2 linked regions of the Methylosinus sp. H3A genome follow. The protein of the gene in region 1 interacts with the protein of each later gene in a pairwise test. Links are inferred from orthologs where the notes say so. Each region holds a gene or a part of one and is shown on either strand. Other genes may lie near its edges.

Region 1 (16,446 bases):
CGCCTATGGCGATCCGCGCAAGACGGAGACCGATCCCATCGATTGGGTGGAGCGCATTCCGATCAGCGAGACGCGCAATTATGTGCAGCGCGTGATCGAGAATCTGACCGTCTATCGCGCCCGCTTCGGCGACCGCGAGACGCGCGCGCCGCAGGGCGATCTGTGGCGGATGCACGCGGCCAATTGAGCTGCGTCATCGCTTCGCTACGCTGGGGTGACGCGGCTCGATCTTCGGGCCCGAGGCCTTTTTGCGGCGGCGATTTCGTTTCTCCCTTCATTGGCGCGAGCGAACCGAGCCCCTATATCGAAGCCTCCAAACACTGGAGCGTCCCGTGTCGCAGAAGCACGAAACCGACAGACCGGCCGAGATCGAAATCCTCCCGCCCGAGCCCAAAGGCGGCGAGCGGCTCCGCGCACGCACGCGTATTTGGATCGGCGGGACCGAGGGCGTGAAGGTCATAAAGCTCGGGCCTTTCGGCAGCGCTCTGCTGGCGCTCGCCGGCGCGGTGGCGCTGGCGATGGGCCTCATCTTCTTCGCCAGCGCTTTTCTGGTGCTGCTGCCCGTCGCGCTGGTGATCGGCGCGATCGCCTATCTGACCGGCGCCGCGGGCAATCCCTTCCGCCGCATTCCCTGACGGCGGATCGGCCGCGCTCGGCGTCCAGATTCCGGGCTTTGCGGAGGCGGCCGGCGCTGGTAGATAGGGCCATGGTCCTGCGCCGCAGCATTCGAATTATTTGCCCGGCCCGCGCTCGAGCCTGACAGGTTCGCGCGGCGACCGGGTTCTCGCGCCTCGTTTGGCGCCCCTTCCGCCTGTTTCCCCTCGAGTTTCGCGCTCCGCCTATCCGAGGCGCCGACGCGACCGCAATGGTTTCCGACGAGATGAACGAGAAAACTCAAGATAAAGGCCGAGACGACAAAGGCCCCGATTTCTCCAAGAGCCTCTATCTGCCGCAGACGGATTTTCCGATGCGCGCCGGCCTGCCGCAGCGCGAGCCGGAAATCCTCGCGCGCTGGGAGAAGATCGGCCTCTACGCCAAGCTGCGCGAGACCGCGAAGGGCCGGCCGAAATTCGTGCTGCATGACGGCCCGCCCTACGCCAATGGCAACATCCACATCGGCCATGCGCTGAATAAAATCCTCAAGGATCTGGTCACCCGCAGCCGCCAGATGAGCGGCAAGGATTCCAATTACGTCCCCGGCTGGGACTGCCACGGCCTGCCGATCGAATGGAAGATCGAGGAGGAGAATTACCGCTCCAAGGGCAAGAAGAAGCCCGATTTCGCCGATCCGACCGCCATCGTCGCCTTCCGCCAGGAGTGCCGCGCCTATGCGGGGCATTGGCTCTCCGTGCAGCGCGAGGAGTTCAAGCGGCTGGGCGTGACGGGCGATTGGGCCAATCCCTACGCCACGATGAATTTCCCGGCCGAGGCGCACATCGCCCGCGAGCTGATGAAATTCGCAGAGAATGGGCTGCTCTATCGCGGATCGAAGCCGGTGATGTGGAGCGTGGTCGAGAAGACCGCGCTCGCGGAGGCGGAGGTGGAGTATGAGGACCATGTCAGCGACACAGTGTTCGTGGCGTTTCCGTGGAAGCATGCCAGCTACGCTTCGTTCGGCGAATTACCTTCCGATGAGACGCTGCTGGCGTTTAACAAGGCAAGAGTTGTCATCTGGACAACGACCCCTTGGACGTTGCCTGGCAACCGCGCGATCTCGTTTTCCCGAAAAATCTCGTATGGTCTGTACCGAGTAACTCAGGCTCCAGCCGATAACTGGACCGGACTCGGCGACACTTTTGTCCTCGCCGATAAATTGGCGCCTGAAGTCTTTAAGGCAGCCCGAGTCGAGGGCGAGCGTATCGCCTCGGTAGACGCTGAGACACTAGCGACTGCTTCGTGCCGGCATCCTCTGGCCGATAAGTTGACCGGCTACGATTTCACGGTGCCCCTGCTCGACGGCGACCACGTCACCGACGACACCGGAACGGGCTTCGTCCACACCGCGCCCGGCCACGGCCGCGAGGACTTCGATATTTGGATGGCGAGCGGGCGCATGCTCGCCGAGCGCGGCATCGACACGCGCATTCCCTATACGGTCGACGCCGACGGCTTCTATACCGATGAAGCGCCGGGCTTCCCCGGCAAGCGCGTGCTGACCGAGAAGGGCGACAAGGGCGACGCCAATGAGGCGGTGATTCAGGCGCTGATCGCGGCGGGAAATCTCGTCGCGCGCGGGCGGCTGAAGCATCAATATCCGCATTCATGGCGGTCGAAGAAGCCGGTCATCTTCCGCAACACGCCGCAATGGTTCATCGCGCTCGACAAGAAATTCACGCAGTCGAACCCTCACCCTGAGGAGGCGCGAAGCGCCGTCTCGAAGGATGAGGGGGGTGGCGGGAATGCGCCCACGCTCCGCGATATCGCGCTCGATGAAATCTCGCGCACGCAATGGGTTCCCGCGGCGGGCGAGAATCGCATCCGCGGCATGATCGCCAATCGTCCCGATTGGGTGGTCTCGCGCCAGCGCGCCTGGGGCGTGCCGATCGCTGTCTTCGTGAAGAAGGGCGGCCACGACATTCTCGTCGATGCGCGCGTGAACGCACGCATCGTGGAAGCCTTCGAGAAGGAGGGCGCCGACGCCTGGTATGAGGAAGGCGCGGCGAAGCGTTTCCTCGCGCCCGAATACGACCCCGCCGATTACGAGAAGATCGACGATGTTCTCGACGTGTGGTTCGACTCGGGCTCGACGCATTCCTTCACGCTGGAAGACCCGGTGCATTTCCCCGGCCTCGCTGGGATCAAACGCAAGCGCGATGGCGGCGCCGACGAGGTGCTCTATCTCGAGGGCTCGGATCAGCATCGCGGCTGGTTCCATTCCTCGCTCTTGGAATCCTGCGGCACGCGCGGCCGCGCGCCTTACGACATCGTGCTGACGCATGGCTTCACGCTCGACGAGCATGGCCATAAAATGTCGAAGTCGAAAGGCAATGTCGTCGCGCCGCAAAAGGTCATCGCCGACGCCGGCGCCGATATATTGCGCCTGTGGGTGGCGAGCGTCGATTACAGCGACGATCAGCGCATCGGGCCGGAAATCCTCAAGAGCGTCACCGATAATTACCGCAAGTTGCGCAACACCATCCGCTGGATGCTCGGCACGCTCGCGCATTATCGCGCGGAGGAGAAGATCGCTTATGCCGATCTGCCGGAGCTCGAGCGGCTCGTGCTGCATCGGCTGTCGCAACTCGGCGAGGAGGTCGGCGAAGCCTATGCGGAGTTCGATTACAAGAAGGTCGTCGCTCTGCTGACGCCTTTCCTCACCAGCGATCTCTCGGCCTTCTATTTCGACATTCGCAAGGACGCGCTCTATTGCGATCCGCCGTCGAGCGTGAAGCGCAAGGCGGCGCTGACCGTGGTGGAGGAAGTCTTCCGCGCGGTGACTTTGTGGCTCGCGCCCATTCTCGCTTTCACGGCGGAGGAATCGTGGCTGTCGCGCTACGCCGACGCCGTTTCCGTGCATCTCGAGACCTTCCCCGATTTGCCGGCCGCCTGGCGCGACGAAGCGCTCGCGGCGAAATGGGAGAAGCTGCGCGCGATCCGCTCCGTGGTGACGGGGGCGCTGGAGATCGAGCGCGCGCAAAAGCGCATCGGCTCCTCGCTGGAGGCCGCGCCGCTGGTCCATGTGACCGACGCCGATCTGCGCGCGGCGCTGGAGGGTGTCGACTTCGCTGAAATCTGCATCGTGTCGGATATTGCGGTGCGGTCCGACGAAGGCCCTTCGGAGGCCTTCCGCCTCGCCGAAGTCGCCGGCGTGGCCGTGGTTCCGCGGCGGGCGGAGGGCGTCAAATGCGCGCGCTCCTGGAGATATTTCGATCCCGCCACGGCGCAGGCGGATTTCCCCGGCGTCACCCCCCGCGACGCGCAGGCGCTGCGGGAGCTGACGGCGGCGGGCAAATGGCCGGCGTAAGGGTTTCTTCGTCCCTGTTCGTTAACCTCTATCTACGTGCGCGCTCCTTCTCCCACTCGTGGGAGAAGGTGTCGCGCGCCGAGAGGGAGAGGTCGAAAAATTGAAGGTTCTCGCCGCCTTCCTCGCCAATACGGTGGCGAATTTCCTCATCGGCCTGCTGGTGGCGAAATTCCTGGGCCCCGAGGAATATGGCCGCTTCGCGCTCGCCTTCGCGATCGGCGTCGTCATTCAGACGGGCGCCTTCGATTGGATGCGCCTCTCGGCGACGCGCTTTTATTCGACGCGCGTGCGCGAGGCGGAGCCGGCCATTCGCTCGACGCTGGATTTCGCCTATCTCGTGACGGCGGCGGCGCTCGTCCTCTGCGGCGGGCTGTTTCTCTATGTCGCGCCGCCTTTCGCGCTCGGCGATACGCTCATCGCTCTGGCGTTGGCGACGGCGGCGATCAACGGGCTCTTCGACTATTCGACCGCGCTGCTGCGCGCGCGTTTCGAGGACAAGAGCTATAGCCGCGTCGTGCTCGCCAAGAATATTCTGGCGCTGCTGCTCACCGGCGGCGGCGCTTTTATCTTCCATTCGGCGGGAATGGCGATCGCCGGCAGTCTCGCCAGCCTCCTCGGCGCCGTCTTCACCGCGCGCGCCTCCCTCGCCGATCCCGGCGCCTCGCCGCATGGCGCGCGCATGGCGACGGCGCGCACGCTCGTCGCCTATAGCGCGCCGATCGTCGCGGCGAACATGCTCTATCAATCCGTTCCGCTGGCGGCGCGGGCGCTCGTCACCGCCTATTACGGCTTCGCCGAGACGGGGCAGTTCTCGCTCGCCTATGATCTCGGCATTCGCGCCATATATGCGCTGGGCTCCGCGCTGGATGTCCTGCTGTTCCAGATCGCCGTCGCCGCCCATGAGCGGCACGGCGCGGAGAAGGGCAAGGAGCAGATCGCCCGCAATATGACGATCGTCGCCGCCTTTCTGCTGCCCGCCTGCGCCGGAATCTGGCTGACCATGCCCTCGATCGAGGAGCTGATCGTGCCGGCGCAGTTCCGCGGGCCGTTCGGCCATTATCTCGATCTGCTGCTGCCCGGCCTCTTCGCCATGGGCCTCATCCAATTCGCCGTCAATCCGGTGTTCCAGCTCCAGAAGAAGACCGCGCCGCTCATCGGCGCGGCCTCCGTCGCCGTGGTCGCGGGCCTCTGCTTCGCTCTGCTGCTGCCGCGCGGCGCGGACGCCTCGAGCCTGGCGCTCGCCCAATGCGGCGCGTATCTGGCGGCGCTGGGGGCGCTCGTCCTTTTTGCGGCGCGCACCTCGCCGCAATGGCCGCGCGGGCGCGACATGCTCGGCGCGCTGGCCGCGACGGGGGCGATGGTTCTGGCGCTGCGTCCGCTGGGCGGCCTCTCGCCGGGAATTCTCACTCTGCTGCTGCAGATAGGGGTCGGGGGCGCCGTCTATTGCGCGGCGGTCCTCGCGCTGGACATCGCCGGGCTGCGCGGCCTCGCCGTCTCCTGGGCGGGCCCCATATTGGCCAGAGCTCGGGCCGCGCTATAGTTCCTGCCGCGAGGCCGAGCGAAACGGGCGGCAGGGGGAGACGATTCGAGATGGTGCTGCCGCTTCACGACGACGCGCCGCTCAAATATGTGCGGCGGCCCTATGTCAATTGGTCGCTCATGGCGATCAATATCGTCGTCTTCGTCGCCGTGTTCAGCGAATCCTTCGGCGATCCGCTCACCGTCGTGCGCGGTTTCGGCCTCATACCTGCGGTGCTGTTCGGCCGGGCCGAGCTCGCCCCCTGGATCGTGACGCCGGGCCCCGGCTGGACGCTGCTGACGAGCCTGTTCTTTCATTCCGGGCTCGGCCATCTCGCGGGCAATATGATCTTTCTCTATGTCTTCGGCGACAATGTCGAGGACGCCATGGGGTCGATCCGCTATCTGCTGTTCTATCTGCTCTGCGGCGTCTCGGCGGCGCTGCTGTTCGCGCTCGGCGCGCCATTCACCATCACGCCGCTGGTCGGCGCCTCGGGAGCGATATCGGGCGTTTGCGCCGCCTTCATCCTGCTCTATCCGCGCTCGACGATCTTCGGCCTCGTCGCCGGGATCATCCCGATCCATGCGCCGGCCTCGCTCTTCGTCGGCACATGGATTCTCTTTCAGCTGTTCAACGCCTTGACCGACGACCAGGGACAGGTCGGCTGGTGGGCGCATATCGGCGGCATTCTGGCCGGTCTGGTGCTGACGCCGCTGTTCAAGCGGCGCGACGTGCGCTGGTTCGGCCCGCGGCGCTTCGAGGGGCCCTGGGGTTGAAAGCGCGGCGCCGAGGGTTTGACAGGGCGGCGAGCCGACGCTACCAGAGCGGCTTCCGAGCATTCCGCGCAGGCCTCGCGCCGCGCGGCGCTAATTCGTTCTCGACGCGGCGCTCGAAAAAGCCGATCGGGGCCATTCGGCCACAGGGCGCGATTTTTCGAAACAATCGAGACGAAGGTCAATCTCGCCGGGAGTTGCGCGATGAAGGTTCTCGTGCCCGTGAAACGGGTGGTCGACTATAACGTCAAGATCAGGGTCAAGCCGGACGGTTCGGGCGTCGACGTCGCCAATGTGAAATTTTCGATGAATCCTTTCGACGAGATCGCCGTCGAGGAGGCCATTCGCCTGAAAGAGGCCGGCAAGGCGACGGAAGTCGTGCTCGTCACCATCGGCCCGGCCAAGGCGGACGAAACTCTGCGCGCCGGCTTGGCGATCGGCGCCGACCGCGGCATTCACGTGAAGACCGACGAGCTGGTCGAGCCGCTGGCGGTCGCCAAGATTCTCGCCAAGATCGTCGCCGAGGAAGCGCCCGGCCTCGTCATTCTCGGCAAGCAGGCGATCGACGACGACAGCAATCAGACCGGCCAGATGCTCGCCGCCCTGCTCGGCTGGGGCCAGGGCACTTTCGCCTCCAAGGTGGAGATCGCCGACGGCTCCGTGGATGTGACCCGTGAGGTCGATGGCGGATTGCAGACGGTGACGCTGAAGCTGCCGGCCGTGGTGACGACCGATCTGCGCCTCAACGAGCCGCGCTACGCCAGCCTGCCCAACATCATCAAGGCGAAGAAGAAAGAGGTCGCGGCCAAGACCCCGGCCGATTACGGCGTCGACATCACGCCGCGCCTGGAAGTGCTGAAGACGGCCGAGCCGCCGGCGCGCAAGGCCGGCATAAAGGTCGGCTCCGTCCCCGAATTGCTGGAAAAGCTCAAGACTGCGGGAGTTCTGTAAATGACGGCGCTCATCGTCGCGGAAGTCACAGAGTCCGCGCTCGCCCCCTCCACCGCCAAGGCGCTGACGGCGGCGCTGCAGATCGGCGGCGGCGTCCATATTCTCGTCGCCGGCGAGAATATCGGCCCGGCGGCCGAGGCCGCGGCCAAGCTCTCTGGCGTCGAGAAGGTGCTCGTCGCCGACGGCGCGGCCTATGGCCATCATCTGGCCGAGCCGCTGGCGGCGCTGATCGTCGGCCTCGCCGGCGCTTATGACGCCATTCTCGCGCCTTCGACCTCCAACTCGAAGAATGTGCTGCCGCGCGTCGCCGCTCTGCTCGACGTGGCGCAGGTGTCGGACATCATCAAGGTGGTCTCCGCCGATACGTTCGAGCGGCCGATCTACGCCGGCAACGCCATACAGACCGTGCGCTCCAAGGACGCCAAAAAGGTCATCACCGTGCGCACCGCCTCCTTCACGGCGACGGGCGAGGGCGGCTCGGCGGCGATCGAGGCGATCGGCGCGGGCTCCGATCCTGCGGTGTCGAGCTTCAAGAGCGAGGCGCTGGCCAAGTCGGAGCGGCCGGAGCTGACGGCGGCCAAGATCATCGTCTCGGGCGGCCGCGGCCTCGCGAGCTCGGAGAATTTCAAGGAATATATCGAGCCCGTGGCGACCCGCCTCGGCGCGGCGATCGGCGCCTCGCGCGCGGCGGTCGACGCCGGCTACGCCCCCAACGATCTGCAGGTCGGCCAGACCGGCAAAGTGGTGGCGCCGGACCTCTATGTCGCCGTCGGCATTTCCGGCGCGATCCAGCATCTCGCTGGCATGAAGGACTCCAAGGTCATTGTGGCGATCAACAAGGACGAGGAGGCGCCGATCTTCCAGGTGGCCGATTACGGCCTCGTGGCGGATCTCTTCCCGACCTTGAAGGAGCTCGACGTCGAGCTGGCCAAGGCCGGCCGCTGAGGCATGGCTCGGCTTTCGCGCCCCCTTGCCGAGGGAACCACAAAGCCGTCATGGCCGGGCTTGTCCCGGCCATCCACGCCTGAGCGCTGCTGATTGTTGCAGAATTGCGCGTGGCGCCACAGTCGCGGCGACAGTCTTCATAACCTCGCTCCGCGACGAGGCGCGCAAGCGCGAAAATCGAGAAATCCGCAGTTCGCGGGCGTTTTCGAATGATGTCTCCGCCGCTTGGCGTGGATGGCCGGGACAAGCCCGGCCATGACGGCATTGGGGGGTATCGAAGCGTGGTTTCGCTGCGGTGCAAAACGCCGGTTTTCACAAAGGCCGAACGCGCGCTATACTGAATTGGAAGCGCTCCGCTTCTCGCTGGTGGTGTTCGAAAGATGGGCTCTGAAATTCGCAAGATCGGCATTGTCGGCGCCGGGCAGATGGGCAAGGGCATCGCTCAGGTCTGCGCGGTCGCGGGTTTCGACGTGGCGCTCAACGACCTGTCGGAGAGCCGCATCGCCGCCGGCCTGGACGATATAGCGACGCATCTCTCCAAGGCGGTGGAGCGCGGCCAGATCGACGAGGAGGCCTGTAAGGCCGCCGTCGCCCGCATCCATCCCGCCAAGGATTACGCCGCTTTCGCGGACAGCGACCTCGTGATCGAGGCCGCCACCGAGAATGAGGAGGTCAAGCGCGGCATCCTCACCGAGCTCGGCCCCAAGCTGCGGCCGGGCGCCTTCATCGGCACCAACACCTCCTCCATCTCCATCACCCGCCTCGCCGCGGTGACGGGGCGGCCGGAGCAGTTCATCGGCATTCATTTCATGAATCCGGTGCCGAAAATGCAGCTCGTCGAGGTGATTCGCGGCATCGCCACCGAGGACAAGACTTTCGAGGCGGCCAAGCAGTTCATCGGAGAGCTCGGCAAGACGGTGACGGTGTCGGAGGATTTCCCGGCCTTCATCGTCAATCGCATCCTGCTGCCGATGATCAACGAGGCGATCTACACGCTCTATGAAGGCGTGGGCTCGGTGGAGGCGATCGACACGGCGATGAAGCTCGGCGCCAATCATCCGATGGGCCCGCTGCAGCTCGCCGATTTCATCGGCCTCGACGTCTGCCTCTCGGTGATGCAGGTACTGCACGAGGGGCTCGCCGATTCGAAATACCGCCCCTGCCCGCTGCTGGTGAAATATGTCGAGGCCGGCTGGCTCGGCCGCAAGACGCAGCGCGGCTTCTACGACTATCGCAGCGGCACGCCCGTCCCGACGCGCTGAGAGCAATCGGCGAGAGGCGGCGCCTGTTCGATCAGGACGCCGGCGCGGGCCGCGCGCGGCGCAACATGGCAGGAAAAGCCCGCACCGCCAGCAACGCCGCTGTCGCGGCGGCGTAGAGCAGAGGCTCCGCCGGCCAGGATTTCACGATCAGCAGAAAATGCACGGCCGCCAATATGGCGGCGACATAGACGAGGCGATGCAGCCGCGCCCAGGCCTTGGCCCCGAGCCGACGAATCGCGGCGTTGTTGGAGGTCACGGCCAGCGGGACGAGTATGACGAAAGCCGCCATGCCGATCGTCACATAGGGCCGCTTCAAAATGTCGCGGCCTATGGCCGGCCAGTCGAAGCCATGGTCCAGCGCGACATAGGCCGCAAGGTGCAGCGCCGCATAATAGAAGGCGAGCAGCCCCAGCGCCCGGCGATAGCGCAAGAGATCGACGCCTGCGCCGCGGCGCAGCGGTGAGACCAAGAGGCACAGCAGCAGAAAGCGCAGCGACCAGAGCCCGAGCTCCTGCTCCAGCGCCTTGATCGGCTCCGGCCCCAGCCGATCCATGACGCCGAGAGAAAAGGTCCAGACGGCGGGGACGAGGCCGGCGACATAGACCGCGAGCTTCGGAATGCGCCAGAGGCGCGCGCGGGCGGAGGCGGCGCGCATTTAAAAATACCGCTCGAGGTCCATGCCGCCATAGAGCGAGGCGACCTGATCCGCATAGCCATTGTACATCAGCGTCGGGCGCCTTTTGGCGAAGAGCCCGCCCTCGCCGATGCGGCGCTCCGTGGCCTGGCTCCAGCGCGGATGGTCGACGTTCGGATTGACGTTGGAATAGAAGCCGTATTCGCGCGGATTTTGAATGTTCCAGGAGGTCTTGGGCTGCGTCTCGACGAGCGAGATTCGCACGATCGATTTGATTCCCTTGAAGCCATATTTCCACGGAACCACGAGCCGCAGCGGCGCGCCATTCTGATTGGGCAGAGTCTCGCCATAGAGGCCGACGGCGAGAATGGTGAGCGGATGCAGCGCCTCGTCGAGCCGCAGCCCCTCGACATAGGGCCAAGGCAGGAGCTGAAGCAGGCCCTTCTGGCCGGGCATCTCCTCGGGCCGCACCAGAGTTTCGAAGGCGACATATTTGGCCGAGCCGAGCGGCTCGGCGCGCTTCAGCGCCTCGGCGAGCGGGACGCCGATCCAGGGGATGACCATGGACCAGCCCTCGACGCAGCGCATGCGATAGACGCGCTCCTCGAGCGCGTGGGGTTCGATCAAATCCTCGAGCCGATAGGCGGCGGGCTTGGCGACGAGCCCGTCGATCGTCACCTTCCAGGGCGAGGTGGTGAGCGTGTGGGCGTTGTCGGCCGGGTCGGTCTTGCGGCCGCCGAACTCGTAGAAATTATTATAGGCGAGCACATCCGTCCGCGATGTCCTCGGCTCGTCGGTCGAGAAGCGGCTCTTGACGGAAGCGAGCGGCTTCGCCTGCGCCGCGCCCGCAAACGCCGTCGCGCCTATTCCCATGCCCATGCCCAGCAGAAATTCGCGCCGCCTCAGATAGGCCGCCTGTGGCGTGATCTCGGACGGGGCGATATCGGGCGAATGACGGATCAGCATGGGTTCGCGGCCTCGAGCAAAAAGAAAGAGCGGCCGGCCCGGCGTCTCTCCGCACGGGCCGGCCGCTCCTATTCGTTCGCCCGCGCGCGAGCGTTACGTCGCTCTCGCCTTTCGCGTCAGAGCGAGGCCGCAGGCAGCGCCTCGAGCCGCGCAATTCCGGCGCGCACCGCGGACTGCACCTTCTCGAAGGCGCGGACCTCGATCTGCCGCACGCGCTCGCGGGAGACGCCGAACTCCTCCGACAAATCCTCGAGCGTGACGGGATCGTCGGAGAGGCGGCGCGCCTCGAAGATGCGGCGCTCGCGCGGATTGAGCACCGTCAGCGCGCCGCGCAAAGCGTCGAGCCGATTATTGCTCTCCTCCTGACGCAGGAGCACATGCTCTTGATCGGCGGCCGAATCGTCGACGAGCCAGTCCTGCCATTCGCCTTCGCCCTCCTCGCGCAGCGGCGCGTTCAGCGAGGCGTCGCCGGCCATGCGGCGGTTCATCTCGATGACGTCCTGCTTGGAGACGCCGAGCCTTGTGGCGATCGTCTCGACATGCTCGGGCGTCAGATCGCCGTCCTCGAAGGCCGAAATCTTGCTCTTGGCCTTGCGGAGGTTGAAGAACAGCTTCTTCTGGCTCGCGGTGGTGCCCATTTTCACGAGCGACCAGGAGCGCAGGATATATTCCTGGATCGAGGCGCGGATCCACCACATGGCATAGGTGGCCAGCCGAAAGCCGCGGTCCGGCTCGAAGCGCTTGACGGCCTGCATCAGGCCGACATTGCCTTCGGACACGATCTCGCCGATCGGCAGTCCATAGCCGCGATAGCCCATGGCGATCTTGGCGACGAGCCGCAGGTGGGACGTAACGAGCTTTTGCGCGGCTTTCGGGTCTTCGTGCTCGCGCCAGCGCTTTGCGAGCATATATTCTTCCTGCGGCTCCAGCATGGGGAACCGGCGGATCTCGGCGAGGTAGCGCGCGAGGCCGCTTTCGCCTGAGACGATAGGCAGGGCGTTCGCCATTTTCACCTCCTGACGGGCCCCCGAATACGGCGAGCCCGTAATGCACGGCCGCCAGCGCCGGCCGCAACGCCTCAATATAGACCGATCCGAGCATGGCCGAAAGATGGCTTCTCGCTAAGCGCCAAATGACGGCCGGGTTAAATTTCCGTAATGTGCGTAGGGGCCGAGAATTCGCGCTCAACTAGCGCGCCGCGGCGCGGGGTCACGCCCTCGGCGCGCCGATCTTTTCTTAGAGCAGGGTCGAGCATCTTCGCCCGAGACGCGCCTGCGGCTTTGAATCGTCAGTCGCGCCAGAAGTCCGCGGCTCCGGGTGGAAGCGTCGCCAGAAGGCGATCGAATTCCGCTCCGTCGACGCAGGCGCGCAGGGCGAAGGCGACATCGGCGATGGCGCTGTCGGGCGAGAAATTATGGTCCCGCCGCAGCGACCTGACCTCCTCGATCAGAGCCGCGTGGGACGAAAAGGCGCGCGGCTCCTCCTGCGTATCCCAATCGGCGACGAATATCGCCCGCAACACGGGAGGAAGCACGCCGGCGAAGCGGATCGCATCGCGCATCTCGAGGCGGCGGCGGAATGTCAGCAGGACGCTCTGGGCCGTCGTATAGGCTTGATTGCGCGTCGTCAGGCCCGAGCGCTCGACGACGAGTCGCAAGAAGCGTTCGAACTCCTCCGACGCGTGCTGATAGTCCATCGGAATGGGCATAGCTTCTCCGCCCCGCTCAGTCGCCTCCGAGCGCTTCCCGCAGAGCGGCGAGGTCGGCCGGAAGCGCGCTCTCGAACAGCAATTCCTCACCCGTCACCGGATGCGCGAAGCCGAGCGTCGCGGCGTGCAACGCCTGTCGCCCCAGCGCCTCGACGGCGGCGCGAGCGGCCGGCGAGAGCAGAGCGGTCTTGGTCTTGAAGCCGGCGCCATAGGTCGCGTCGCCGATCAGCGGATGGCCGATATGCGCCATATGCACGCGAATCTGATGCGTGCGGCCGGTCTCCAGCTGGCAGGCGACAAGAGAGGCGGGGCCGAAATTCTCGACCAGCTCCCAATGCGTCACCGCCTCGCGGCCGCGCTCCTGCGGCACGATGGCCATTTTCTCGCGCTGGGTCGAGTGGCGGCCGATCGGCGCTTCGATCACGCCCTGGCGGCGCTCGGGCGCGCCCCAGACGAAGGCGAGATATTCGCGTACCAGATGCAGCTTGCGGCCGTGATCCTCGAAGAGGCGCGAGAGCCCTTTGTGCGCGGCGTCGGTCTTGGCGACGACGAGCAGGCCCGAGGTGTCCTTGTCGATGCGATGCACGATTCCGGGCTTTTTCACGCCGCCTATGCCGGAGAGGCTGGCGCCGCAATGGGCGATGAGGGCGTTCACCAGCGTCCCGGTCTCATGGCCATGGGCGGGATGGACCACGAGCCCCGCCGGCTTGTCGACGACGAGCAGATGCGCGTCCTCGAACACCACAGTCAGCGGAATATTCTCCGCCTGCGGCTCGGCGGGCTCGGGCGGCGGCACGGCGAGCGCGACCTGGTCGCCCGCGACGAGGCGACGGCTGGCGTCCCGCACGGCCGCGGCGCCGATGACGAGCCTTCCGTCCTCGATCAGCGCCTTGAGCCGCGTGCGGGAAAGATGCGCGGCGACGAGCTCCGGCCGCTCGGCGAGGAAACGGTCCAGCCGCGACCCCGCCGCCTCGGGCGGAACCTCGAAGGAGAACAGCAGCTCCTCGTCCTCGTCGATCGGCTCTCTGTTATCGATCTCTGGGGCGCCCTCGCGCATGGATTTCCTTTTCGTGCTCTCGACGTGCTAACCAGCGCGCCTGTCCTCGATCCGCATCGGAGCCGCGCCATTCCGCCCGACCCTCGCTCGCCGAGCTGCGCCATCGTCGGCGGCGGGCCGGCCGGCCTCTTCGCCGCGGACCTCCTCTCGCGCCAGGGCGCGAGCGTGACGGTCTATGAGCGCAAGCCGAGCGTCGCCCGCAAATTTCTGATGGCCGGGCGGGGCGGCCTCAATATCACGCATAGCGAGCCCTTCGATAGATTTATCGCCCGCTATGGCGAAGCCGCCGCGCGGCTCGGCCCCGTCATTCGCGCTTTTCCACCCGAGCGCCTGCGCGATTATTGCGCTGCGCTCGGCGAGGAGACATTCGTCGGCTCGAGCGGGCGCGTCTTTCCAAAGAGCTTCAAGGCTACGCCTCTTCTGCGCGCGCTGCTCGCGCGGCTTTCCGCAAATGGGGTCCGCATCGAGACGCGCTGTCGTTTCGAGGGCTTTTCGGAAAGTGGAGAATTGCTGATCGCGGATGCGAGCGGCGAGCGCCGCGCGCGTCCCGCCGAGGCGACGATATTGGCGCTCGGCGGCGCCTCCTGGCCGCGCCTCGGCGCCGATGGCGGCTGGGTCGAGCTTCTCGCGGCGAAGGGCGTCGGGATCGAGCCGCTCGCGCCCGCCAATTGCGCCGCGATCGTCGATTGGCCAGACGGATTCGTCGATCTTTTCGAAGGGGCGCCGCTGAAGACGATCGCCTTGCGTCATGGAGAAGAGCGCGCCTTGGGCGATATCATCGTCACGCGGGCGGGACTCGAAGGCGGTCCCGTCTATGCGCTGTCTTCGAGCCTCAGGCGCAAAATCGCGAGCGAGGGCGTCGCGACTCTGCATATCGATCTGCGTCCGAGCAGTCCGCTCGAGGCGCTGGCGCAAAAGCTCGCGCGCCCGCGGGAAAAACAATCGCTCGCGACCTTCCTGCGCAAGACGCTGCGGCTGTCGAAACAGGAGATCGCGCTGCTGCGCCTCTCCGCGCCTTTGCCGGACGACCCGGGCGCGCTCGCCTCGCGCGTGAAAAATCTGCCGCTCGCCGTCGTCGCCACGGCGGGGCTCGAGCGCGCGATCTCGAGCGCCGGCGGCGTGCGCTTCGACGCGCTCGACGATGATCTGATGATCGAGAAGCTGCCCGGCGTCTTCCTCGCCGGCGAGATGCTCGATTTCGACGCGCCGACCGGCGGATATTTGCTGCAGGCGGCTTTTTCCAGCGCTTTTGTCGCGGCCCGCGGCGCGGCGCGGCGCCTCGGGCTCGCGGGCTGCGTCGCCTGAATCGGACGGGCGTGGCCAGTCCCGGCGCGCCCTGCGCCTGACCGGGAATCGCGCAAAACGCCGGCGCGCTTCATGCGCGTCGGGAATGACAATCCCTTTACATCGTCCGACGCAGCGCATTCGCCCTTTGGGACTGACGTTCCACGCGAAATTCACCCGTTCGACAAAAGTAGCAATTAAACCTATTGCGTCTATAGGGTTTATAATCTTTAATAGAGCGTAAGGTTTCGCACGAGGGGGTCATTCCATGACGGCTGCGGCTGCAGAGGCGCTCATTGGCGCGCAGGAAACAATCGCGACGGCGGGGGAGTTCCGCAACACCCAATCTCTGTTGCTGCCCGACGGCGGCCGCCCGAATTATCCGGTGCGGGCAGCCGCGGTGCTCGCCTATGCGCTGCTGCTCACGGCCGCGGTGAATTTCTCCCTGCCGCATACGGAGACGCCCGCCGAGGAGCCGCTGGAGCTCGTCGTCGTTCCCAATCCGGCGGTCGACCAGCCGCCGCCGGAAGAGATTCCGCAACCCGAAGAACTCGACGATACGCCGCCGCCGCCCGAGGCGATCGAGCCGGTCGCGCCGATCGAGCCGCCGAAGCCGCCGGCGCCCAAGCCCGTTCCCAAGGTCGTGGAGAAGAATCCGACGCCGCGTCCCGCCGCCGCTGCGCGCACCGACGCCGCTCCGGCGCAGAGCGCCTCCACCAACGCCAATGCGCAGCAGTCCATCGCCGCCAATCAGTTTCTGTCCTGCATGCAGCGCTCGGCGAGAAACGCAGCGCCCGACTCGCCCATTCCCAAGCATGGCCGCGTCGCCTATCGCGCGACATTCAGCGCCAATGGCGGGATGACCGGCTTCAGCATCGTATCCTCCTCCGGCAATCCCACGCTCGACGCCATAGCGACGCGCGTCGGCTCGCGCTGCGGATCGCTGCCGGCGATCGGACGCCTCTTCACGGTCAGCGGCGGCGTCGTCTTCTAGCCCTCTTTCAACGAAAATCGCGGCGACGCGCGTCGCCGCTTCCTGTCTCTCTCGCCGACAAAGGACGAAAACGAAGATGAGTGATCCAGCAATCGGCGCGGCTTCGGCCGCGGTCGCCCACGCCCTCTCACCGGTCGAGCTGTTTCTGCAAGCGGATTCGATCGTCAAGACGGTCATCGTCCTGCTGCTGCTCGCTTCGGCCTGGGGTTGGGGCGTGATCGCCGAGAAGCTCATTCGCCTGTCGCTGCTGCATCGACGCGCCAATGCGCTCATCGACAGCGTCCAGAACGAGCTTCCGGTGACGGAAGTGGCGCCGGCTTTCCTCTCCGCGCCGGCCAATGATCCGCTGGCGCAGGTCTACAAAGCCGCCGTGGAGGAATATCAGCGCT
Region 2 (7,834 bases), 130 kb from region 1 along the record:
GAACAAGCTGATCGCCAATATCAAGGCCGGCGATTCCTCCACCGCCAATATCGACAAATGGAACCCGCAGGCCTGGCCGAAGGAGGCCAAGGGCTTCGGCTTCACCGAGGCGCCGCGCGGCGCGCTCGCCCATTGGATCAAGGTGAAGGACGGCAAGATCGAGAATTATCAATGCGTCGTGCCGACCACATGGAACGGCAGCCCGCGCGATCCCAAGGGCAATATCGGCACCTTCGAGGCCTCGCTGATGGACACGCCGCTCGCCGATCCGCAAAAGCCGCTCGAAATTTTGCGCACGATCCATTCGTTCGACCCCTGCCTCGCCTGCTCGACCCATGTGATGAGCGAGGACGGACAGGAGATGACGAAAGTCACGGTTCGCTGAGCGGAGGCAAGATCATGACCGAGGCGACGCAAGTCCATGGCGTTCTGGACAGCCACGGCGAGAAAGCCGCGGAACTGCAGAGCGTCTATGTCTATGAAGCGCCGGTGCGGCTATGGCACTGGATCAATGCCGCGGCGATCGTCGTGCTGGCGACGACGGGCTATTTCATCGCCTCGCCCTTGCCCTCGACGCCCGGCGAGGCGAGCTCGCAATTCCTGATGGGCTACATCCGCTTCGCGCATTTCTCGGCGGGCTATGTGCTGGCCGTGGCCCTGCTGATGCGCATCTATTGGGCCTTTGTCGGCAATGAGCACGCCAAGCAGATTTTCTATCTGCCGGTGTGGGACCGCCAATGGCTGTCGGGCGTTCTCTACGAGGCGCGTTGGTACGCCTTTCTCGTGAAGCAGCCGAAGAAATATATCGGGCATAATCCGCTCGGCCATCTCATCATGTTCTTCTTCATGCTGCTGCTGACCTTCCTGGTGGTGACGGGCTTCGCGCTCTACTCGGAGGGGGAGGGGCGCGACAGCTGGCAATATAAATTGTTCGGCTGGGTGTTCTTGATCTGGCCGAACAGCCAGGACGTCCACACTTGGCATCATTTGGCCATGTGGGGCGTCATTCTCTTCGTCATCATCCATATCTACACCGCGGTGCGCGAGGATATCGTGTCGCGCCAGAGCCTCATCTCCTCGATGGTCTCCGGCGAGCGCGTGTTCCGCGACGAGGCCGACAAGTGAGTCGTCGCGCGGCGACGGGGCGAGGGACAGCTGAGGAGACGCCATGCGCACTCTCATTCTCGGCATAGGCAATATTCTCTGGGCGGACGAAGGCTTCGGCGTCCGCGTCGTCGAGGAATTCCACGCGCGCTATGAAACCGGCCCCGATGTGACCGTGCTCGACGGCGGCACGCAGGGCCTCTATCTCGTGCAATTCGTCGAAGCCTGCGACCAGCTTCTCGTCTTCGACGCGATCGATTACGGCCTCGAGCCCGGAACCTTGCGCATCGTGCGCGACTCAGAGGTTCCGCGCTTCATGGGCGCGAAAAAGATGAGCCTGCATCAGACCGGCTTTCAGGAGGTGCTCTCCGCCGCCGATCTGCTCGGCCGCTATCCGTCGCGCCTCGCGCTCATCGGTTGCCAACCGCAAGACCTCGAGGACTGGGGCGGCCCGCTGACGGCGCCGGTCGCCACCGCGATCGAGCCGGCGCTCGCTGCGGCGCTCGAAACGCTCAAAGAATGGGGCGTGGAGCTCCGCCCGCGAGCGAGAAGCGCGGAAACATTCCAACGCTTGCTGGCGCATGACCTCGACCAAAACGCTTATGAGAGGCGCCTCGACGGCGCCGATGAGGAGACGAGACCATGAAAGCGATCCGTTTCGCGGCGTCCGCCGCCGCTTGGCTGCTTCCGGCGACGGCCATGGCGCATCCCGGCCTGCATCCGGACGATCTGGCTTATGACATCGCCCACGCCTTGACCGAGCCGGATCATCTCCTGACGATGACATTGTCGCTCGCCTGGGGCGCGATGATCGTCGCCGCGGCCTATTGGTTCAAGCCTTGGCGCGCATCGTCTTGGCGCGCGTCTTCTTGGCGTTGACGGACCGCAGGCGATGTGCGTCGGCTTTCCCATGACGGTGATCGAAGGCGACGCCTTCGGAGCGCTGTGCGAGCGCCGGGGCGAGAGACGCCCCGTGTCCATGGCGCTCGTCGGCGCGCAGCCGCCCGGGACGAAAGTGCTGGTGCATATCGATTCGGCGATCCGCGTTCTGGACCCGCTCGAGGCCGCGCAGATCGACGACGCGCTCGACGCCGTGGAAAAAGCGCTCGCCGGCGAGAATGTCGATCACCTCTTCGCCGATCTCGTCGACCGCGAGCCGCAGCTGCCGGATTTCCTGAGAAAATAGCAGCCGCTGGAAAGCTGCCCCACAAGGCGGTAAGCATCTTTCCAGAACACCGACGCCGATCCGCAGCCGCGATCTGGAAAGCTGCTTTCGACTCAGTCACCTAGCTTGGCGCCCTCTCCGAGCGCCTATGGCATGGCGATTGCGGCCTTTCGAGAAAGCAAAAAGGGAGGGTTTCGCATGTCCGGGTCGTTGCAGCTGGCGCTGAGCGAGAAAGCCGGCGTCACTCTGCTGGACGAGACTACGATCGACGCCTTTCTCGCGCCCTCGCCCGGCGCGCCCGCGCATACGCTGCTCTTCTTCGGCGGCGATCCGCAGCAGCGCAGCGAGACCCATGATGTGGCGATCATCTTTCCGCAGCTGATCGAAACCTTCGCCGATCGCCTGCGCGCCGCAATTGTCGCACCGGCCGCCGAAAAGGCGCTCGAAGCGCGCTTCAGCGTCTGCGTCTATCCGAGCCTCGTCGTGACCTATGGGCGCGAGACGCTCGGCGTGCTGCCGAAAGTCTATGATTGGGCGGAATATCTCTCGCGGATCGAGGCGCTGCTGCAATTGCAGACGCCGCCCGCGAAAGAGCCGCGCGTGCGCATCACCTTCACCGAAGGGGAAACGAGCTCATGAAAGCCGGATTCTGGATCTCGCCGGAGGGCTCCGACGACGCGATGACGGTGATGCCGATCGGCTATGACGCCGAGGCGGAGACCAAACGCAGCGTCATCTCTTTTCTGGCGACGGCGAGCGGCGAGCAGGCCGTCGCCGAATGCCCGCGCACGGCCGCGCTGCTGCCGCAGCTCGCCGACGCGCTTCGAGCGCAGCGCGCCGACGCCCCCAGCCGACTGTTCGACATCACCGATTATGAGGAGAAAGAACGCGAGCTGATGGGCCAAGTGCTCGGCGAGGGCGAGGTGAGCGGCCTCGCCGTCCTCCCCGACGGCGTCACCGCGCAAATACAAGAGGCCACTATGGCGGGCCTGTGGCGCGTCCGCTTCTCCGACGCCGAAGGCCGGCTCTCCGCCGATTATCTCGAGATCGCCGCCATACCTCATGTCGTCGAGCGCGCTGCAGGCTTCACCGCGGAACGGCTGACGATCGGCGCGGAGCCCGAGGGCGCCATGAATGTCATGCCCATGCTCGCAGAGATCGACGCCCGCATGCGCGCGCATCGGCCCGGGGATCCTTCCCATGTCGTCAATTTCTCGCTGCTGCCCGTGTCGGAGATCGATATGGAGCATCTGCAGCAGACGCTCGGCAACGGCCCCGTGCAACTGATCTCGCACGGCTATGGCTCGGCCAAGATCACCGCGACCGGCGCGCGCCATGTCTGGTCGGTGCAGTTCTTCAACGCCATGGGCACGATCATCCTCGACACGCTGGAGATCGGCGACACGCCGGCGGCCGCGTGCGCCGCCGACGAAGATTTCCACGATTCGGCGGAGCGTCTGCGCGAAATTCACGAGGCCTATTTCACATGAGCGACGAAGCGCTTCGCGATATCGCGCCCGACGCGCGCATGGAATGCGGCGTTTGCTGGCATGTGTATGACCCCGCCGAGGGCGATCCCGTCTGGCAGGTGCCGCCCGGCGTCGCCTTCGCCGATCTTCCGCGAGACTGGCGCTGCCCCGAATGCGACGCGCCGCGCGAGAAGTTCCTGAGGTGCGACACTTGAGCGACGCCGCTGCGAGAGGCGCGAGGCTCGCGGATTTCTATCGCGGCGTCCACGAGACGGCGATGCGCGACTCCCCCGTCTGCAATGAGGCGCTCGCGGTGGAGGCGCTCGGCTTTCGCGATTTCGGCCCCTATGTCCTCGGCGTGGTGGTCACGCCCTGGTTCGCCAATCTCGTCGTCACGGCGCCCGGCCCCGACGCGCCTTTCCCGGACCACGCGCAGCTGAAGCTGCGCTTCCCCGCCGGCGATGTCGAATTCAATGTGAGCGAGATCGCGGGATTCGGGCGGATCGCCTCCTGCTCCTTGTTTTCACCTATGGACGACTTCGCCGACCATGAGGCGGCGACGCTTGCGGCACAGGCGTCGCTCGACGCGCTCTTCGATCCCAATCTCCACGAAGCGCCAAAGCGAGAGCCCGAACCCGCGGCCGAGCTCGACAGGAGAACATTGTTCGGAGGCCGCCGCCGCGCCGCCGGAGAGCTCGCGTCATGAGCGGCCAAGCCGATCTCGGCGCGCTGGGACCAGGCGCGATCTCCATCATCGCCGAACTCGCCGACGATCGCGTCTGCTCGGTGCGCGTGCGATCGAGCCGGCCCGTTCATTTGACGCGCCTGTTTCTCGGCCGCCCGGCCGCAGAAATTCCGCCGCTCGCCGCGCGGCTCTTCTCATTGTGCGGCCTTTCGCACGCCTTCGCCGCCGCCCGCGCCATCGCCGCGGCGCGCGGAGAGCAACAGCGCGCCGCGCCGCAAAACCTCGTCGCGCTCGATTGCGAGCGCCTCGCCGAGACGCTGCGCGCTCTGGCGAGCATGGCGGAGGACGCGATTCCGCCGGCGACCTTGCGCGAGGCGATGGCGCTGACCCGCGAGCTCGCGGCGGCGCAATCGCGCGACCACCGAAACATCGCGGCGCGGCTGCGCGCCGAGACGGCGGCGCTCGGCCTTCCCGCTGATCCGGCGAGGGCCGCCCCCGCGCCGGAGACGCCCTTCGGACGGCTGTGGCGCGAGCTGGAGCGCGGGCCGATGATCGCCGCGACCGCGCCCGATGCGCTGCGCGCAGAGGACGACGCCTCGGCGCTCGAAGGGATAAGGACACAGGGCGAAAGCTTCGCCGCCGCGCCGAGCATCGCCGGCCGGGCGCCGGAAACAGGCGCCTTCGCACGTCATTGGCGCGAGACCGAATTGCCGCGTGGAGCGCTCTGCGCGCGCTTTCGCGCCCGCATGATCGATCTCGCGCAACTATTGGCGCGGCTCGAGTCGGCGTCACCGGAAGACGAGTCCCGCAGCGCCGCTTTCGCCACGCGCGAAGCCTATTGCGCGCTCGAAACATCGCGCGGAGAATTATATCATTGGGTTCGGCTCACACCGGACGACAGGATCGAAAACTATGCGATCGTCGCGCCAACCGAATGGAATTTTCATCCCGCCGGCCCTTTCGTCGCCGCTCTGCTCGGCGCGCGCGTTCCGCGCGCCGAAGCGACGCAGACGATCACGCGGCTGGCCGGGCTGTTCGACCCCTGCGTCGCCTTTCGCGTCGAGGTCCGGGACGCCGCCTATGCATGAGATGGCGCTGACCGAGAGCATCGTCGAATTGATCGAGGAAGAGAGCCACAAGCAGGGCTTTTCACGCGTGCGCGTCGTGCGCCTCGAGATCGGCGCGCTGAGCCATGTGGAGCCGGAGGCGATTCGCTTTTGCTTCGAGGCTGTGGCGCGCGGCGGAATCGTCGAAGGCGCGCGCCTCGACATTTTACGGATTCCCGGCGAAGGCTGGTGCCTCGATTGCGCGAAAACCGTCGCCGTCGAAGAAAGATTTGGGCCTTGCCCGGAGTGCGGCGGATATCACGTCCAAGTCACGGGTGGCGAGGATATGCGGGTGCAGGAACTGGAGGTCGACTAATGTGTACGGTCTGCGGCTGCGGAACTTCCAGCATCGAAGGAAAACCAGAGCACAGCCACGATCATCCACATGATCATGCGGATGGCCACGCTCACGATCACGACCATGATCACCACCACGACCATGGCCATGATCATCACGACCATGCACATCACCACGACCATGACCACGGCCACGCGCATGATCACGGCCATCGTCACGACTATGGCGCCGGGCCGGCGGGCGTCCATGCGCCCGGCCTCAGCCAGGAGCGCATCGTCCGCATAGAGCGCGACATACTCTCCAAGAACAACGACCACGCCCGCGAGAATCGGGTGCGGCTCGAGCAGTCGGGCGTCTTCGCGCTCAACTTCGTCTCCAGCCCCGGCTCGGGCAAGACGCAACTCCTCGTGCGCACGATCTCGGACCTGAAAGATCGCTTCTCGATCTCGGTCATAGAGGGCGATCAGCAGACCTCCAATGACGCCGAGCGCATTCGCGCGACCGGCGTTCCCGCGCTGCAGATCAACACCGGCAAGGGCTGTCATCTCGATGCGCATATGGTCTCGCATGCGCTCTGCGAGCTCACCGTCGCGCCCTCCTCTCTGCTCTTCATCGAGAATGTCGGCAATCTCGTCTGCCCGGCGGCCTTCGATCTCGGCGAGGCGCATAAGGTCGTCGTGCTCTCGGTGACCGAGGGCGAGGACAAGCCGCTCAAATATCCGGAAATGTTCGCGGCGTCCGATCTGATGCTGCTCAACAAATCCGATCTGCTGCCACATTTGGAGTTCGACGTCGGACGCTGCCTCGCCAATGCGCTGAAGGTCAATCCCGATCTCCAGACATTGGTCGTCTCCGCGCGCACCGGCGAGGGCATGGCCGCCTTCTACGCCTGGATCGAGGCGCGCGCCGCGCGGCTGGCGGCGCGACATGCGCGAGCAGCCGCGGCCAAGTGAGGAGAAGAAGCTCATGCCGTCGAGCGATGCGACGAGGCTGAGGCTGCGAGTGACCGGCGCCGTGCAAGGCGTCGGCTTTCGGCCTTTCGTGCATTCGCTCGCGGATCGCTATGCGCTCGCTGGCTTCGTGCGCAATGATTCGCAAGGCGTGCTGATGGAGGTGGAAGGCGCGCGCGTCGAGGATTTCGTCGCGGCGCTGAAGCGCGAGCCGCCGCCGCTCGCGCGCATCGACAGTCTCGAATGCGAAGCCATCACGCCGCTGCGCGACGCGAAATTCTCCATCGAGCCGAGCCGCGACGGCCGCACGCGAACACGCATCACGCCCGACGCCGCCGTCTGCGACGATTGCCTCGAGGATCTCTTCGATCCGAAGAGCCGCTTTTATCTCTATCCTTTCGTCAATTGCACCCATTGCGGGCCGCGCTACACGCTGACGCGGCGCCTGCCCTATGATCGCGCGCAGACCTCGATGGCGGCTTTCGCAATGTGCGAGGATTGCGCGCGCGACTATGCCGATCCGACGAACAGACGTTTTCACGCGCAGCCGATCGCCTGTCCGAAATGCGGGCCGCGGCTTTCGCGTCTGTCGCCGGAAGATGCGAGCCTGAAGGCCCTCGGTCCTGACGCCGCAAAGGACTACGAGCCTTCGGGCGCCCATCATGCCGCCATCATCGAAGAGATCGTCACAACGATCCGGAGCGGCGGCATTGTCGCGCTCAAAGGGATCGGCGGCTTTCATCTGCTCTGCGACGCGCGCAACGAAACGGCCGTCGCAGAGCTGCGTCGCCGCAAGGGCCGCGACGCCAAGCCTTTCGCCGTGATGGTAGCCGATGCGGCCTCCGCGAGGCGCGCCGGCGTCCTCGACGCCGAAGAATTGCGCCTGCTGCAATCGATCGCGCGGCCGATCGTCGTCGTGGAAAAGCGCGAAGACTTCGCGCCCTCTGTCGCGCCCGGCCTGTCGCGTATCGGCCTGCTGCTGCCCTATGCGCCGCTGCATCATCTTCTCTTCCACGCCGCCGCGGGCGCAGACTGGCGCATGGCGCCGCAGGATTTC

The links.
Region 2: the proteins of ileS (region 1) and IY145_RS07075 interact in binary tests that used the Escherichia coli proteins (3 or more experiments, as listed by UniProt). The link is inferred for Methylosinus sp. H3A from one-to-one orthologs.

The regions. Positions count from the first base shown.
Region 1 is NZ_JADNQW010000005.1:980,567-997,012, forward strand. The notes cover bases 562-4,164. They hold ileS (isoleucine--tRNA ligase), read left to right. Parts: upstream 562-880; coding sequence 881-3,964; downstream 3,965-4,164. Other genes in these bases: IY145_RS07725 (hypothetical protein), read left to right, coding at 562-635; IY145_RS07735 (lipopolysaccharide biosynthesis protein), read left to right, coding at 4,065-4,164. Outside these bases: IY145_RS07720 (lytic transglycosylase domain-containing protein), read left to right, coding at 1-187; more of IY145_RS07725, read left to right, coding at 333-561; more of IY145_RS07735, read left to right, coding at 4,165-5,504; IY145_RS07740 (rhomboid family intramembrane serine protease), read left to right, coding at 5,555-6,259; IY145_RS07745 (electron transfer flavoprotein subunit beta/FixA family protein), read left to right, coding at 6,461-7,207; IY145_RS07750 (electron transfer flavoprotein subunit alpha/FixB family protein), read left to right, coding at 7,208-8,152; IY145_RS07755 (3-hydroxybutyryl-CoA dehydrogenase), read left to right, coding at 8,533-9,414; protein-methionine-sulfoxide reductase heme-binding subunit MsrQ, read right to left, coding at 9,446-10,069; protein-methionine-sulfoxide reductase catalytic subunit MsrP, read right to left, coding at 10,070-11,014; RNA polymerase sigma factor RpoH, read right to left, coding at 11,131-12,021; IY145_RS07775 (DUF2267 domain-containing protein), read right to left, coding at 12,303-12,722; IY145_RS07780 (RluA family pseudouridine synthase), read right to left, coding at 12,739-13,779; IY145_RS07785 (TIGR03862 family flavoprotein), read left to right, coding at 13,804-15,084; IY145_RS07790 (energy transducer TonB), read left to right, coding at 15,332-16,057; IY145_RS07795 (MotA/TolQ/ExbB proton channel family protein), read left to right, coding at 16,134-16,446. UniProt on the Escherichia coli protein: Catalyzes the attachment of isoleucine to tRNA(Ile). As IleRS can inadvertently accommodate and process structurally similar amino acids such as valine, to avoid such errors it has two additional distinct tRNA(Ile)-dependent editing activities.
Region 2 is NZ_JADNQW010000005.1:848,174-856,007, forward strand. Bases 1-2,959 are described here. They hold IY145_RS07075 (HyaD/HybD family hydrogenase maturation endopeptidase), read left to right. Parts: upstream 1-1,168; coding sequence 1,169-1,750; downstream 1,751-2,959. Other genes in these bases: IY145_RS07065 (nickel-dependent hydrogenase large subunit), read left to right, coding at 1-385; cybH (Ni/Fe-hydrogenase, b-type cytochrome subunit), read left to right, coding at 400-1,125; IY145_RS07080 (hypothetical protein), read left to right, coding at 1,747-1,983; IY145_RS07085 (HypC/HybG/HupF family hydrogenase formation chaperone), read left to right, coding at 1,997-2,290; IY145_RS07090 (hydrogenase accessory protein), read left to right, coding at 2,468-2,908. In the rest of the region: more of IY145_RS07095, read left to right, coding at 2,960-3,759; IY145_RS07100 (rubredoxin), read left to right, coding at 3,756-3,953; [NiFe]-hydrogenase assembly chaperone HybE, read left to right, coding at 3,950-4,444; IY145_RS07110 (nickel-dependent hydrogenase large subunit), read left to right, coding at 4,441-5,511; hydrogenase maturation nickel metallochaperone HypA, read left to right, coding at 5,504-5,845; hydrogenase nickel incorporation protein HypB, read left to right, coding at 5,845-6,780; carbamoyltransferase HypF, read left to right, coding at 6,794-7,834.